DNA from 4 places in the Phytobacter sp. V69 genome. Region 3 is predicted to be linked to each of the others. Evidence: predicted binding sites of a transcription regulator. Region 3 holds the regulator's gene; each other region holds the start of a gene.
What was found. The regulator sigma-54, encoded in region 3, starts transcription at its own class of promoters, with help from an activator protein. The targets are predictions, from matches to a motif close to GTTGGCACANNTTTCGCTNT.

Region 1: the regulator sigma-54 is predicted to act here: its motif matches at 1,204-1,223, upstream of glnK (P-II family nitrogen regulator).
Region 2: the regulator sigma-54 is predicted to act here: its motif matches at 2,180-2,199, upstream of ACSZPU_RS06675 (amino acid ABC transporter substrate-binding protein).
Region 4: the regulator sigma-54 is predicted to act here: its motif matches at 1,834-1,853, upstream of glnA (glutamate--ammonia ligase).

The regions. Positions count from the first base shown of each region.
Region 1 is NZ_CBFFRL010000042.1:814-3,985, forward strand. It holds gene amtB (ammonium transporter AmtB) at 1-781, opposite strand, end outside; gene glnK (P-II family nitrogen regulator) at 812-1,150, opposite strand; gene ACSZPU_RS08235 (SmdB family multidrug efflux ABC transporter permease/ATP-binding protein) at 1,406-3,172, opposite strand, start outside.
Region 2 is NZ_CBFFRL010000032.1:3,456-6,627, forward strand. It holds gene ACSZPU_RS06670 (amino acid ABC transporter permease) at 1-678, opposite strand, end outside; gene ACSZPU_RS06675 (amino acid ABC transporter substrate-binding protein) at 966-1,901, opposite strand; gene lnt (apolipoprotein N-acyltransferase) at 2,267-3,172, opposite strand, start outside.
Region 3 is NZ_CBFFRL010000002.1:52,024-55,195, reverse strand. It holds gene lptA (lipopolysaccharide ABC transporter substrate-binding protein LptA) at 1-362, shown strand, start outside; gene lptB (LPS export ABC transporter ATP-binding protein) at 369-1,094, shown strand; gene rpoN (RNA polymerase factor sigma-54) at 1,143-2,576, shown strand; gene hpf (ribosome hibernation promoting factor) at 2,599-2,886, shown strand; gene ptsN (PTS IIA-like nitrogen regulatory protein PtsN) at 2,967-3,172, shown strand, end outside.
Region 4 is NZ_CBFFRL010000096.1:869-4,040, forward strand. It holds gene typA (ribosome-dependent GTPase TypA) at 1-1,561, opposite strand, end outside; gene glnA (glutamate--ammonia ligase) at 1,943-3,172, shown strand, end outside.

The DNA.
Region 1 (3,172 bases), on a different contig from region 3:
CGGTGTTCACGAATGCCAGAGCAGCAATCTCGTTCGCCGCACTTGCAGAACCGGCGTTGAAACCGAACCAACCGAAGTAGAGGATAGCCGTACCAGTAAACACCATCGGCAGGTTGTGCGGTTTAAACGCTTCTTTGCCAAAACCAACACGTTTGCCAATCAGGTAAGCACCCACCAGGCCCGCCACTGCGGCATTGATGTGAACAACCGTACCACCCGCGAAATCCAGCGCGCCATGGGTTGCCAGCAGACCGCCACCCCATACCATGTGGGCAATCGGTACATAGGACAGCGTCAGCCATACCACAACGAAAATCAGTACCGCAGAGAAACGGATACGTTCAGCTAACGCACCGACGATCAGGCCGACGGTAATACAGGCAAACGAGCCCTGGAACGCGACGTGAATGTACTGATAGAAGCTCCCCATCAGCGCTTTCAGTTCGATATTTTTTAGCATCACCCAGTCGAAGCTGCCGAAGAAGCTACCGCCAGTGCCGAAGGCCAGAGAGTAGCCATAAACTACCCACAGTACGCACACCAGTGCAAACGTAACCGCCACCTGCGTCAGCATAGAGAGGACGTTTTTACCGCGGATTAAGCCGCCATAGAACAGGGCAATGCCCGGAATTGTCATGAACAGCACCAGTGCGGTGCAAATCATCATAAAGGCATTGTCGGCTTTATCGACGACGACCGGATCGGCTGCCATAGCCAGGCCCGGCAGCAGTGCCAGCGAGGCCAGCGAGGCCAGACCCGTTTTTAATATTGCTTTCTTCATTTTACCCATCCCCTCACGGTGTGCCAGGTATTACAGTGCCGCTTCGTCGGCTTCGCCGGTACGAATACGAATGACGCGTTGCAGCTCGGCAACGAAAATTTTGCCGTCGCCAATTTTGCCGGTGTAGGCCGCTTTGCTAATGACATCAATCACTTCATCGAGCTGATCGTCAGCAATCGCCACATCAATCTTCACTTTCGGCAGGAAGTTAACGCTGTACTCCGCACCGCGGTACAACTCAGCGTGCCCTTTCTGACGCCCGAAACCTTTCACTTCGGTCACGGTTAACCCTTGAATACCAATTGAAGACAGTGCTTCACGAACGTCTTCCAGTTTAAATGGCTTAATCACCACGGTAACCAGCTTCATAGATCCCCCTCCAGTCGAAAATCGATAATGGCCGCAGCTAACACGCAATAGATATTGCAAGCGGTGTGCCAAAAATGAAAAACGGGCAAATTTCAGGCTGTTAAGCCGTATAAGAAGGATGAGATTGCACAGGGATGAAAATGGGAATGGTTCAGATTGTTCCTGGAAAAGAAAAACGCACCACGACAGTGCGCGATGCGTTACTTTTTTGCACCAACAGAGGATCCTGTTAGTAGCGTGCTTAATTTTGGTGCATCAGGCGATTAGCGATTCTTCTCGCACGCTGGCGGCAAGCTCTTCTCCCGCCAGTTGCAGTTGATACATCTGCCAGTAACGCCCTTTTGCCTCAAGCAGTTGCTGATGCGTACCGCGTTCAACGGCCTGACCGCGATTGAGGACCAGGATGGTTTCCGCTTCGACAATCGTCGACAGTCGGTGTGCGATCACCACCAGCGTCGTGTGCTGCCTGACCGCTACCAGCGCCTGCTGAATCGCTTTCTCGGTGCCCGAATCGATGTTCGCCGTTGCCTCATCCAGAATCAGGATCTGCGGCGTATCCACCAGCACGCGCGCCAGCGCCAGCAACTGTTTCTGCCCGACAGAGAGATTATTCCCCTGCTCGCCCAGGCGGGTGTGAATCCCCTCCGGCATTTCGCGCGCCAGCTCAGCCAGTTGTACAACTTCAAGCGCGTGCCAGACCTGCTCTTCGGAAATATCGCGCCCCAGCGTGACGTTGGCAAAGAAGGTATCCGCCATCACAACCGGATCCTGTTGCACCATCGCCACCCCTTTGCGCAATGCGCTGTGGCTTAGGGAGGAAAGCGGTCGACCATCCAGGCGGATTTCCCCTTTGGTCAGCGGGTAGTACCCCATCAGCAGGTTCGCCAGCGTACTTTTACCGCTGCCGGTATGCCCCACCAGCGCCACAAAACTACGGGGAGGTACGTTCAGGCTGATGTCCTGCAACACCAGGCTGTCATCACGATAGGCAAAGGAGACATCGTTGATATCAATAGATCCGCTTTTCAGTGGCTCATCGTCATAACCATAGGCCTGACGCGGACAGTCCATCAGTTCAAAGACGCGCTCCCCGGCCACCACTGCCTGCTGGAGCATCGACTGCTGGGTCGTCAGCTCAATCAACGGCTCATTCAGGCGACCCAGGTAGCTAATAAAGGCATACAGCACCCCCACTTCCATCGTGCCGACCGAGCTAAAGCCGAACAGCATCAACAGACCGCACAAAATCAACGCGGAGAAGAGGCTCAGCAACGGGCGCAGCAAGAAACCGTCGAGGCGCAGCGTCTGCATACGCGCCAGATAGTGGGAACGGCTTGCCGACCCCATGCGCTCACCAAAACGCGCCTGCTGGCGGAATTGCTGAATCACGCTCATCCCATTGATGACTTCGTTGAAACCATCATTAATATCCGCCAGGTAAGCCCGCATCCGGCGCACAATCGGCGTGCTGTAACGCTGATAAATCAGCATCACGATGATAACCGCCGGGAAGATGCAGATAGCGACCAGCGCCATGCGCCAGTCGAGGCTGAACATCGCCACCAGCATTGCGCCAATCAACGCCGCGCTGCGCAGTACCGTCGCCACTACTGTGACGTAGAGATCACGGATCACTTCGGTGTCGTTGGTGACGCGCGAAATAATCTGCCCGACCGGCTGGGTGTCGAACGCGCTCAGCGGCTGACGGAGCGCGGCGTCCATCACGTCGGTACGCAACCGCTGCACCACGCCGACGGCAGCCTCGTTAAACAGTAAGGCCTGGGCGTAATGCAGCCCGGCCGCCAGCACCTGCAGGCAAATATAGACCATGACCATGCCCGCGACCAGGCCAACCGGCAGGTAGCTTTTCGCCACCATGTTGTCGATAAAGTAGCTGATCAGCGCCGGGCCGGACACTTCCGCTGCCGCCGCAATCCACAGCATCACCACGGCCCGCGTCAACGGTTTACGCCAGGGCGAACCGTAAGCCAGCAGACGTTTCAGGGTCGGCCACTGCTGCAC
Region 2 (3,172 bases), on a different contig from region 3:
AATGAAGGCGTTAATTAACACGTACGCGACGGTAATCGCGGTGAAAGACTCCCAGGCGTGTGCAGAGTAATCCAGCAGCTTACCCGCCTGTGCCGCCATATCCACCAATCCGATAGTGGAGGCGATAGCGGAGTTTTTTACCAGGTTCATCATCTCAGAGGTCATCGGCGGCACAATCACGCGATACGCATTCGGCAGCAGAACATAGCGGTACGTTTGCGATAGCGTCAGGCCCATGGCGAGACCGGCGTTCTTCTGCCCGCGTGGCAGCGACTGGATTGCTGCACGAACCTGCTCGCAAACACGCGCAGCAGTGAACAAGCCAAGGCAGACCATCGAGGAGACAAAGAATTGAATGTTAGGGTCCAGTTCAGATTTGAACCACATACCGATATTTTCCGGCAGCAGTTCCGGTACCACCAGATACCAGGTAAAGAACTGTACGATTAACGGGACGTTACGGAACAATTCCACATAGCAGGTGCCGATGCCCGACAGGATGCGGTTGGGAACAGTACGCAGAATACCAAACAGAGAACCAACCAAAAAAGCGATGATCCAGGCAGTGATCGACAGCGCGATCGTGACCTGAAAACCGCTCCATAGCCAGCCCAGATAGGTTGTGTTGCCGAACGGGGCTTGTTGCAGGAAAATTCCCCAGTTCCAGTCTATGGACATAAATCTACTCCGGAAAAAAAAGGGTAGCAGCGCTACCCTCGAAGATTGTGCGAAGAGCTTGTGTTCGCGTCGAATGGGGAACGACCATTCAACGTATAGTCTGTCCGTGCTGCTTCAACAATCGAGAGGGCAGGCTATCCCGCCCCTGACTACACTTCATTCGCCACGCCGCTTTGCGTGGGCTGCCTTTGCTTACCCCGACCATTACGTTTTTAGTTGGCCTTTGGGGAGCGGCTCAGTACAGCCCTGATACAACATGAATAAATGTGTGTATTCTTTTTAATTAATTAGTTCAGAGCCTTATCGTTCGGTTCTTTGAACAGCGCTTTCATGTCATCAGACAGGTCAAAGTTGATGTTCATGTTTTTCGGCGGGATTGGGTTTTTGAACCACTTATCAAACCATTTCGCCGCTTCGCCGGAGGTCTGTGCCTGAGCGATGGAGTCGTCCATCAGCTTTTTGAATTCCGGGTCATTTTTACGCAGCATACAGCCGTAGGCTTCGTGAGACTGCGGTTTACCCACGATGTCCCAGTTGTCCGGTTTCTTCGCTTTTGCACGTTCACCCGCCAGCAGGGCGTCATCCATCATAAAGGCCACGGCGCGGCCGCTTTCCAGGGTACGGAAAGAGTCGCCATGGTCTTTGGCGCTGATGATGCGCATATCCATTTTCTGCTCGTCATTCAGTTTGTGCAGCAGGATCTCAGAGGTTGTACCGGAGGTCACCACCACCGCTTTGCCTTTCAGATCCGGGAAATCTTTAATGTCGCCGCCTTTTTTGGCCAACAGACGGGTACCAACAACGAAGATGGTGTCAGAGAAAGCCGCTTGTTTCTGACGTTCCACGTTGTTAGTGGTGGAGCCGCATTCGAAATCAAAGGTGCCGTTTTGCAGCAACGGAATACGGTTTTGTGAGGTGATTGGAATCAGTTTGACTTCCAGATCGGGTTTGTTGAGTTTTTTCTTCACTGCTTCAACGATAGCGTTGGAGTAGTCCTGAGAGTAACCCACGACTTTTTGTTCGTTGTCGTAATAGGAGAACGGTACGGAAGATTCACGGTGCCCGACCACGATCACGCCGTTTTTGGCAATTTTTTCCAGAGTAGGCTGTTGCGCCTCTGCCGGAGCGGCCGCATCAGCAGGTTTCGCTTCATCAGCGGCATGTGCCAGACCGGCAGACATTCCCATAACCAGCATTGCTGTGGCCAGTTTACGTAATTGCATATCCAACTCCTTTATCGTCGCGCCAGAGACGCATTGATACCCATTGTGAGTGTTGTGTTTGTTATATCCTGCTGCAAATGCGTGCAGTGTTGTATGCGTTTGTTAGCATTTAGTTTGGCTTAATGTAAAGATTTTGCTGCGGTATTGTTTGTTTTTGCGAAGTGCACCGCACCGTTTGAAGGCAAAAATCTTCCATTGCACCATTTTGGTGCTGTGTGCGATCCGTCATGGTGCGAGCTCTTCGCACATCGGGGAAAATCGCAGTTACATGAATTTATAAAGCAATTGATGTGCCAGAAATGGCTTTTGCGGGGAATATCACGGAAAAGCCCTCTTCATTGTGGAAGAGGGCTCAGGAGGAAAAACTATTTGCGGCGTTGTCTCAGGCTCATGATCAGTGCGCCAAAACCGAGCAGCGCGGTCAGAGCCCACAGCGGCCAGTTCCCCATGCGGGCATAAGGTGTCATGCCGGAAGTTGGCGTCACTTTCGCGGTCAGTACCTGGCGGGTAAATTGCGGGATCATCGCCTGGATTTCACCGGTTGGCCCAATCACCGCTGTAATGCCGTTATTGGTGCTGCGCAGTAACGGACGTGCCAGCTCCAGCGAACGCATACGCGCCATCTGGAAGTGCTGCCATGGGCCTATCGACTTACCAAACCAGGCATCATTCGAGATAGTCAGCAGGAAATCGGTATCCGGGCGGAAATTATCGCGCACCTGCTCGCCAAGGATAATTTCGTAGCAGACCGCCGGGGTCAGCTTGTAACCGTGTGCCGACAGCGGAGGCTGAACATAGGGTCCACGGCTGAATGACGACATCGGCAGGTCAAAGAACGGCGCCAGCGGACGGAGGATTGATTCCAGCGGGACAAATTCGCCAAACGGCACCAGGTGATTTTTGTTATAGCGATCGGTCGAGCTATAGCTGTACGCGCTGTCTTTGCCGAGGGTGATGATGGTGTTGTAGGTGTCGTAACGGTTCTGCTGGTTAAGACGAGCATCCACAATCCCGGTGATGAGCGTACTGTCATTTGTGCGCATCAAATCATCCATCATGCCCAGGAAACGCTGCTGGTTGATTTCAAGATCGGAAATCGCAGATTCCGGCCAGATGATGAGCTGTGATTTGCCCAATTCCGGCTGACTGGCGTTGAGGTAAACTTTCAGCGTATCCAGCAGCTGACCTTCGTCCCACTTGAGCGCCTGCGGGATATTGCCTTGTACCAGCGACACCTTCGTCGTTCTTTCCGGCAGCAACTGATACCACTG
Region 3 (3,172 bases):
TCAACGCCGACAAAGTGGTGGTAACCCGCCCTAATGGTCAGCAAGGCAAAGAAATCATTGATGGTTACGGTAATCCTGCCACGTTTTACCAGATGCAGGATAACGGCAAGCCGGTGAAAGGCCACGCGTCCCAGATGCATTACGAACTGGAAAAAGATTTCGTGGTCCTGACAGGCAATGCCTACCTGGAACAGCTTGATAGCAACATCAAGGGCGACAAAATTACCTATCTGGTGAAAGAGCAGAAAATGCAGGCTTTCAGCGATAAAGGCAAACGCGTGACGACGGTTCTGGTGCCGTCACAGTTGCAGGATAAGAGCAACAATCAGACCCCGGCTCCGGCGCAAAAAAAGAGTAACTAATTCGTTATGGCAACATTAACTGCAAAGAATCTCGCCAAGGCCTACAAAGGCCGCCGTGTGGTGGAAGATGTCAGTCTGACCGTTAATTCAGGCGAAATTGTCGGGCTGCTCGGACCTAACGGTGCAGGTAAAACCACAACGTTCTACATGGTCGTGGGTATCGTGTCGCGCGATGCGGGCAATATCATCATCGACGATGAAGATATCAGCCTGCTGCCACTGCATGCGCGAGCGCGTCGTGGCATTGGTTATTTACCGCAGGAAGCCTCGATTTTCCGCCGCCTGAGCGTATTTGACAATCTGATGGCAGTCCTGCAGATTCGTGATGATCTGACGTCTGAACAGCGCGTGGATCGAGCGAACGAGCTGATGGAAGAGTTCCATATTGAGCATCTGCGCGACAATATGGGCCAGGCGCTTTCCGGTGGTGAACGCCGCCGTGTTGAAATCGCCCGTGCGCTGGCTGCAAACCCTAAATTTATCCTGCTGGATGAACCTTTTGCCGGCGTTGACCCGATATCGGTTATTGATATCAAACGCATCATTGAGCACCTGCGCGATAGCGGGCTTGGCGTGTTGATTACCGACCACAACGTTCGTGAGACGCTGGCGGTTTGTGAACGGGCTTATATCGTCAGTCAGGGCCATTTGATCGCGCACGGCACGCCTCAGCAAATCCTTGAAGACGAACACGTTAAGCGCGTATATCTTGGGGAAGACTTCAGACTCTGATAGGGTAGGGTTTATTGACGTGTTTAGTCGGAGAGTACTGCTCTGAATATGAAGCAAGGTTTGCAATTACGGCTTAGCCAACAGCTAGCCATGACGCCACAGCTGCAACAGGCCATCCGCCTGCTGCAGCTGTCCACGTTGGAACTCCAGCAAGAACTCCAGCAAGCTCTGGAGAGTAACCCATTGCTTGAGCAAACCGATCTTCACGAAGAAGTGGATGCGCAACAATCCCAGGATAATGAAAGCCTTGATACCGTCGACGCCCTCGAGCAAAAAGAGATGCCCGAAGAGCTGCCGCTGGATGCCAGCTGGGACGAAATCTATACTGCGGGCACCCCTTCCGGCAGCAGCACCGATTATCTTGACGATGAACTCCCCATTTATCAGGGCGAAACCACCCAGTCGCTGCAGGATTACCTGATGTGGCAGGTGGGACTCACGCCATTCTCAGACACCGATCGTGCCATAGCGACCTCCATTGTCGACGCCGTTGATGACACGGGTTATCTCACCGTTCCGCTGGAAGATATTCTGGAAAGTATGGGCGATGAAGAGATCGGCATGGATGAAGTCGAAGCGGTGCTGAAACGTATCCAGCGTTTCGATCCGGTCGGCGTTGCCGCTAAAGATCTGCGCGATTGCCTGTTGATCCAGCTTTCTCAGTTTGCCAGGGATACGCCCTGGTGCGATGAAGCGCGTTTAATTATCAGCGATCATCTGGATCTGCTCGCCAATCACGACTTCCGCACGCTGATGCGTGTGACGCGCCTGAAAGAAGAGGTGCTGAAAGAGGCAGTCAATTTAATCCAGTCTCTCGACCCACGCCCCGGCCAGTCAATCCAGACGGGTGAACCAGAATATGTCATTCCTGACGTTCTGGTCCGCAAGCACAACGGGCGCTGGACGGTCGAGCTAAACTCCGACAGCATTCCGCGTCTGCAAATCAACCAGCACTACGCCTCCATGTGCGGTGGTGCACGTAACGATGCCGACAGCCAGTTTATCCGCAGTAATCTGCAGGAAGCGAAATGGCTGATCAAAAGCCTTGAGAGCCGAAATGATACCCTGTTGAGGGTAAGCCGCTGCATTGTTGAACAGCAGCAGGCGTTCTTCGAACAGGGCGAAGAGTTTATGAAACCGATGGTGCTGGCGGATATCGCTCAGGCCGTCGAGATGCACGAATCCACGATTTCCCGTGTCACGACCCAAAAATATCTGCACAGTCCGCGTGGCATCTTTGAGCTTAAGTATTTCTTCTCCAGCCATGTGAATACCGAAGGCGGCGGCGAAGCCTCGTCAACGGCTATCCGGGCACTGGTGAAGAAATTAATTGCCGCAGAGAATCCTGCGAAGCCGTTGAGCGACAGTAAGCTGACTACCATGCTCTCTGACCAGGGCATTATGGTAGCGCGGCGAACCGTTGCGAAGTATCGAGAGTCTTTATCCATTCCGCCGTCTAATCAGCGTAAACAGCTGGTGTGACCTAACCGATAAGGAAGACACTATGCAGCTTAACATCACAGGACATAACGTCGAGATAACCGAGTCCCTGCGCGAATTCGTCACCGCGAAATTTGCCAAACTCGAACAGTATTTCGAAAGGATCAATCAGGTCTATGTTGTGTTGAAAGTGGAGAAAGTGACTCATATCTCGGACGCAACCCTGCATGTGAACGGGGGTGAGATTCATGCGAGTGCGGAAGGTCAAGACATGTACGCTGCCATCGACGTTTTAATTGATAAACTGGCGCGGCAACTTACGAAGCATAAAGATAAACTGAAACAACACTAATTGTCCGGGCTCTCGTCTGGCGCGTATCACCCTGTCGTAACCCGGCAGGGTGTCTGCACTGGCGATGCTTAGGTGAAATTATGATGAACAACGATTCCGCTCTTCAATTGAGCAATGTCCTTAACCAGGAATGTACCCGTAGTGGCGTTCACTGCCAGAGCAAAAAACGTGCGCTGGAAATCATCAGTGAAATGGCTGCAAAACAGTTGAGCCTGCCACCACAAGTGGTTTTCGAAGCGATCCTGACGCGCGAGAAAATGGGCAGTACCGGTATTGGTAACGGTAT
Region 4 (3,172 bases), on a different contig from region 3:
CTTCGTAAACTTCTGCACCGTGACCCAGGAACAGCTTACCGCGGTCCTGCAGGCTAAACAGTGCAAACGCAACCGCTTTACCCTGGCCGTTGGAGATCAGAACACCGTTCTGACGCTGACCGACATCACCCGCACGAACGTCATCGTAGTGGCTGAAAGTGGAGTACAGCAGACCAGTACCGGAAGTCATGGTCATGAACTCAGAACGGAAGCCGATCAGGCCACGGCTTGGGATCACGTAGTCGAGACGTACGCGGCCTTTGCCATCTGGATTCATGTTTTTCAGGTCGCCTTTACGCTCACCCAGAGCCTGCATCACAGAACCCTGATGCTGCTCTTCAACGTCCAGCGTTACGTTTTCGAACGGCTCTTGTTTACGGCCGTCGATTTCGCGGAAGATAACTTTCGGACGGGAAACCGCCATTTCGAAACCTTCACGACGCATGTTTTCGATCAGAACAGACAGGTGCAGCTCACCACGACCAGAAACGCGGAATGCATCAGCGTCTTCGGTTTCTTCTACGCGCAGCGCAACGTTGTGCACCAGCTCTTTGTTCAGGCGGTCAAGGATCTGACGAGAGGTAACGTACTTACCTTCTTTACCGCAGAACGGAGAGGTGTTAACGCAGAAGAACATGGTAACGGTCGGCTCATCAACAGACAGCGCCGGCAGCGCTTCAACATTCTGCGTATCGCAGATGGTGTCGGAGATATTCAGCTCGCCCAGACCGGTGATTGCGATGATATCGCCTGCTTCTGCAATGTCGCTCTCAATACGCTCAAGGCCCAGATGGGTCAGAACTTTACCGACTTTACCGTTACGGGTTTTGCCTTCGCTATCAATGATAGTGACCTGCTGGTTCGGCTTAACTTTACCACGTTTGATGCGGCCGATACCGATGACGCCAACGTAGTTGTTGTAGTCCAGCTGGGAGATTTGCATCTGCAGCGGGCCATCAAGGTCAACGTTCGGAGCCGGTACACGATCAACAATAGTCTGATACAGCGGGGTCATGTCTTCCGCCATATCTTCGTGATCCAGACCCGCGATACCGTTCAGCGCAGAAGCGTAAACGATAGGGAAGTCCAGTTGTTCGTCGGTCGCATCGAGGTTAACGAACAGGTCAAATACCTGGTCAACAACCCAGTCAGGACGCGCGCCCGGACGGTCAACTTTGTTGATAACAACAATAGGTTTCAGGCCATGAGCAAAGGCTTTTTTGGTCACGAAGCGCGTCTGCGGCATCGGACCATCCATTGCATCAACGACCAACAGAACGGAATCTACCATGGACATGACACGTTCAACTTCGCCACCGAAGTCGGCGTGCCCTGGGGTATCAACGATGTTGATACGGTAATCATTCCATTTGATAGCGGTGTTTTTAGCCAGGATGGTAATCCCACGCTCTTTCTCCAAATCGTTGGAGTCCATCACTCGCTCTTGAGTTTCGGCACGCGCATCGAACGTACCGGATTGCTGCAGCAGCTTATCAACCAGGGTAGTTTTACCATGGTCAACGTGCGCGATGATGGCGATGTTACGCAGATTTTCGATCACAACTTTGCCTCAGGCATTTAGAAATAGCGCGTTATTGTACACGGATTAATCGCACTACAAAACAGGATCACAAACATCCCCCGCAAACAAGTATTGCAGAGTTCCTTTGTGATCGCTTTCACGAAGCGAAATTGGGCTACTTAACCAGGAATTGCACCAATTCAGTGCTCGACGTTCACATTCAGGCACTGAATTGGTGCAATATAACCATCGTGGTGCAGCCCTTTTGCACTATGGTGCGCATAATAGCGCCTTTTTAGTGACATTTGAAAGTTGGCATAGATTTCGCTTTATCTTTTTCATGGCAACAACGACAGGTTAGAGCCGTAATTGTAGACCTCGTTTCCACGACGACAATGAAAAATCCGGGAGAGTTTAAGTATGTCCGCTGAACACGTTTTGACGATGCTGAATGAGCACGAAGTGAAATTTGTTGATTTGCGCTTTACCGATACCAAAGGTAAAGAGCAGCACGTCACGATCCCTGCTCACCAGGTGAATGCCGAATTCTTTGAAGAAGGCAAAATGTTTGACGGCTCCTCGATTGGCGGCTGGAAAGGCATTAACGAATCTGACATGGTTCTGATGCCAGACGCTTCTACCGCTGTCATTGACCCGTTCTACGAAGAACCGACTCTGATCATCCGCTGCGACATCCTGGAACCAGGTACCCTGCAGGGCTACGATCGTGACCCGCGTTCCATCGCAAAACGCGCTGAAGAATACCTGCGCGCAACTGGCATCGCAGACACCGTTCTGTTCGGACCAGAACCAGAATTCTTCCTGTTCGACGACGTACGTTTCGGCAGCTCTATTTCTGGTTCCCACGTTGCTATCGATGATATCGAAGGCGCATGGAACTCCTCCACCAAATACGAAGGCGGTAACAAAGGTCACCGTCCGGCTGTTAAAGGTGGTTACTTCCCGGTTCCGCCAGTGGATTCTGCACAAGACCTGCGTTCTACCATGTGTCTGGTGATGGAAGAGATGGGCCTGGTTGTTGAAGCTCATCACCACGAAGTGGCAACTGCTGGTCAGAACGAAGTGGCAACCCGCTTCAACACCATGACCAAAAAAGCTGACGAAATTCAGATCTACAAATATGTGGTTCACAACGTTGCGCACCGTTTCGGTAAAACCGCGACCTTCATGCCGAAACCAATGTTCGGTGATAACGGTTCCGGTATGCACTGCCACATGTCCCTGTCCAAGAACGGCGTAAACCTGTTCTCTGGCGACAAATATGCGGGTCTGTCTGAGCAGGCGCTGTACTACATCGGCGGCGTAATCAAACACGCTAAAGCGATCAACGCCCTGTCTAACCCGACCACCAACTCCTACAAACGTCTGGTCCCGGGTTATGAAGCACCGGTAATGCTGGCTTACTCTGCCCGTAACCGTTCTGCTTCCATCCGTATTCCGGTGGTTGCATCCCCGAAAGCACGTCGTATCGAAGTGCGTTTCCCGGACCCGGCTGCTAACCCGTACCTGTGCTTCGCAGCGCTGCTGATGGCTGGTCTTGACGGTATCAAGAACAAGATCCACCCGGGCGAAGCAATGGACAAAAACCTGTATGACCTGCCAGCTGAAGAAGCGAAAGAAATCCCGCAG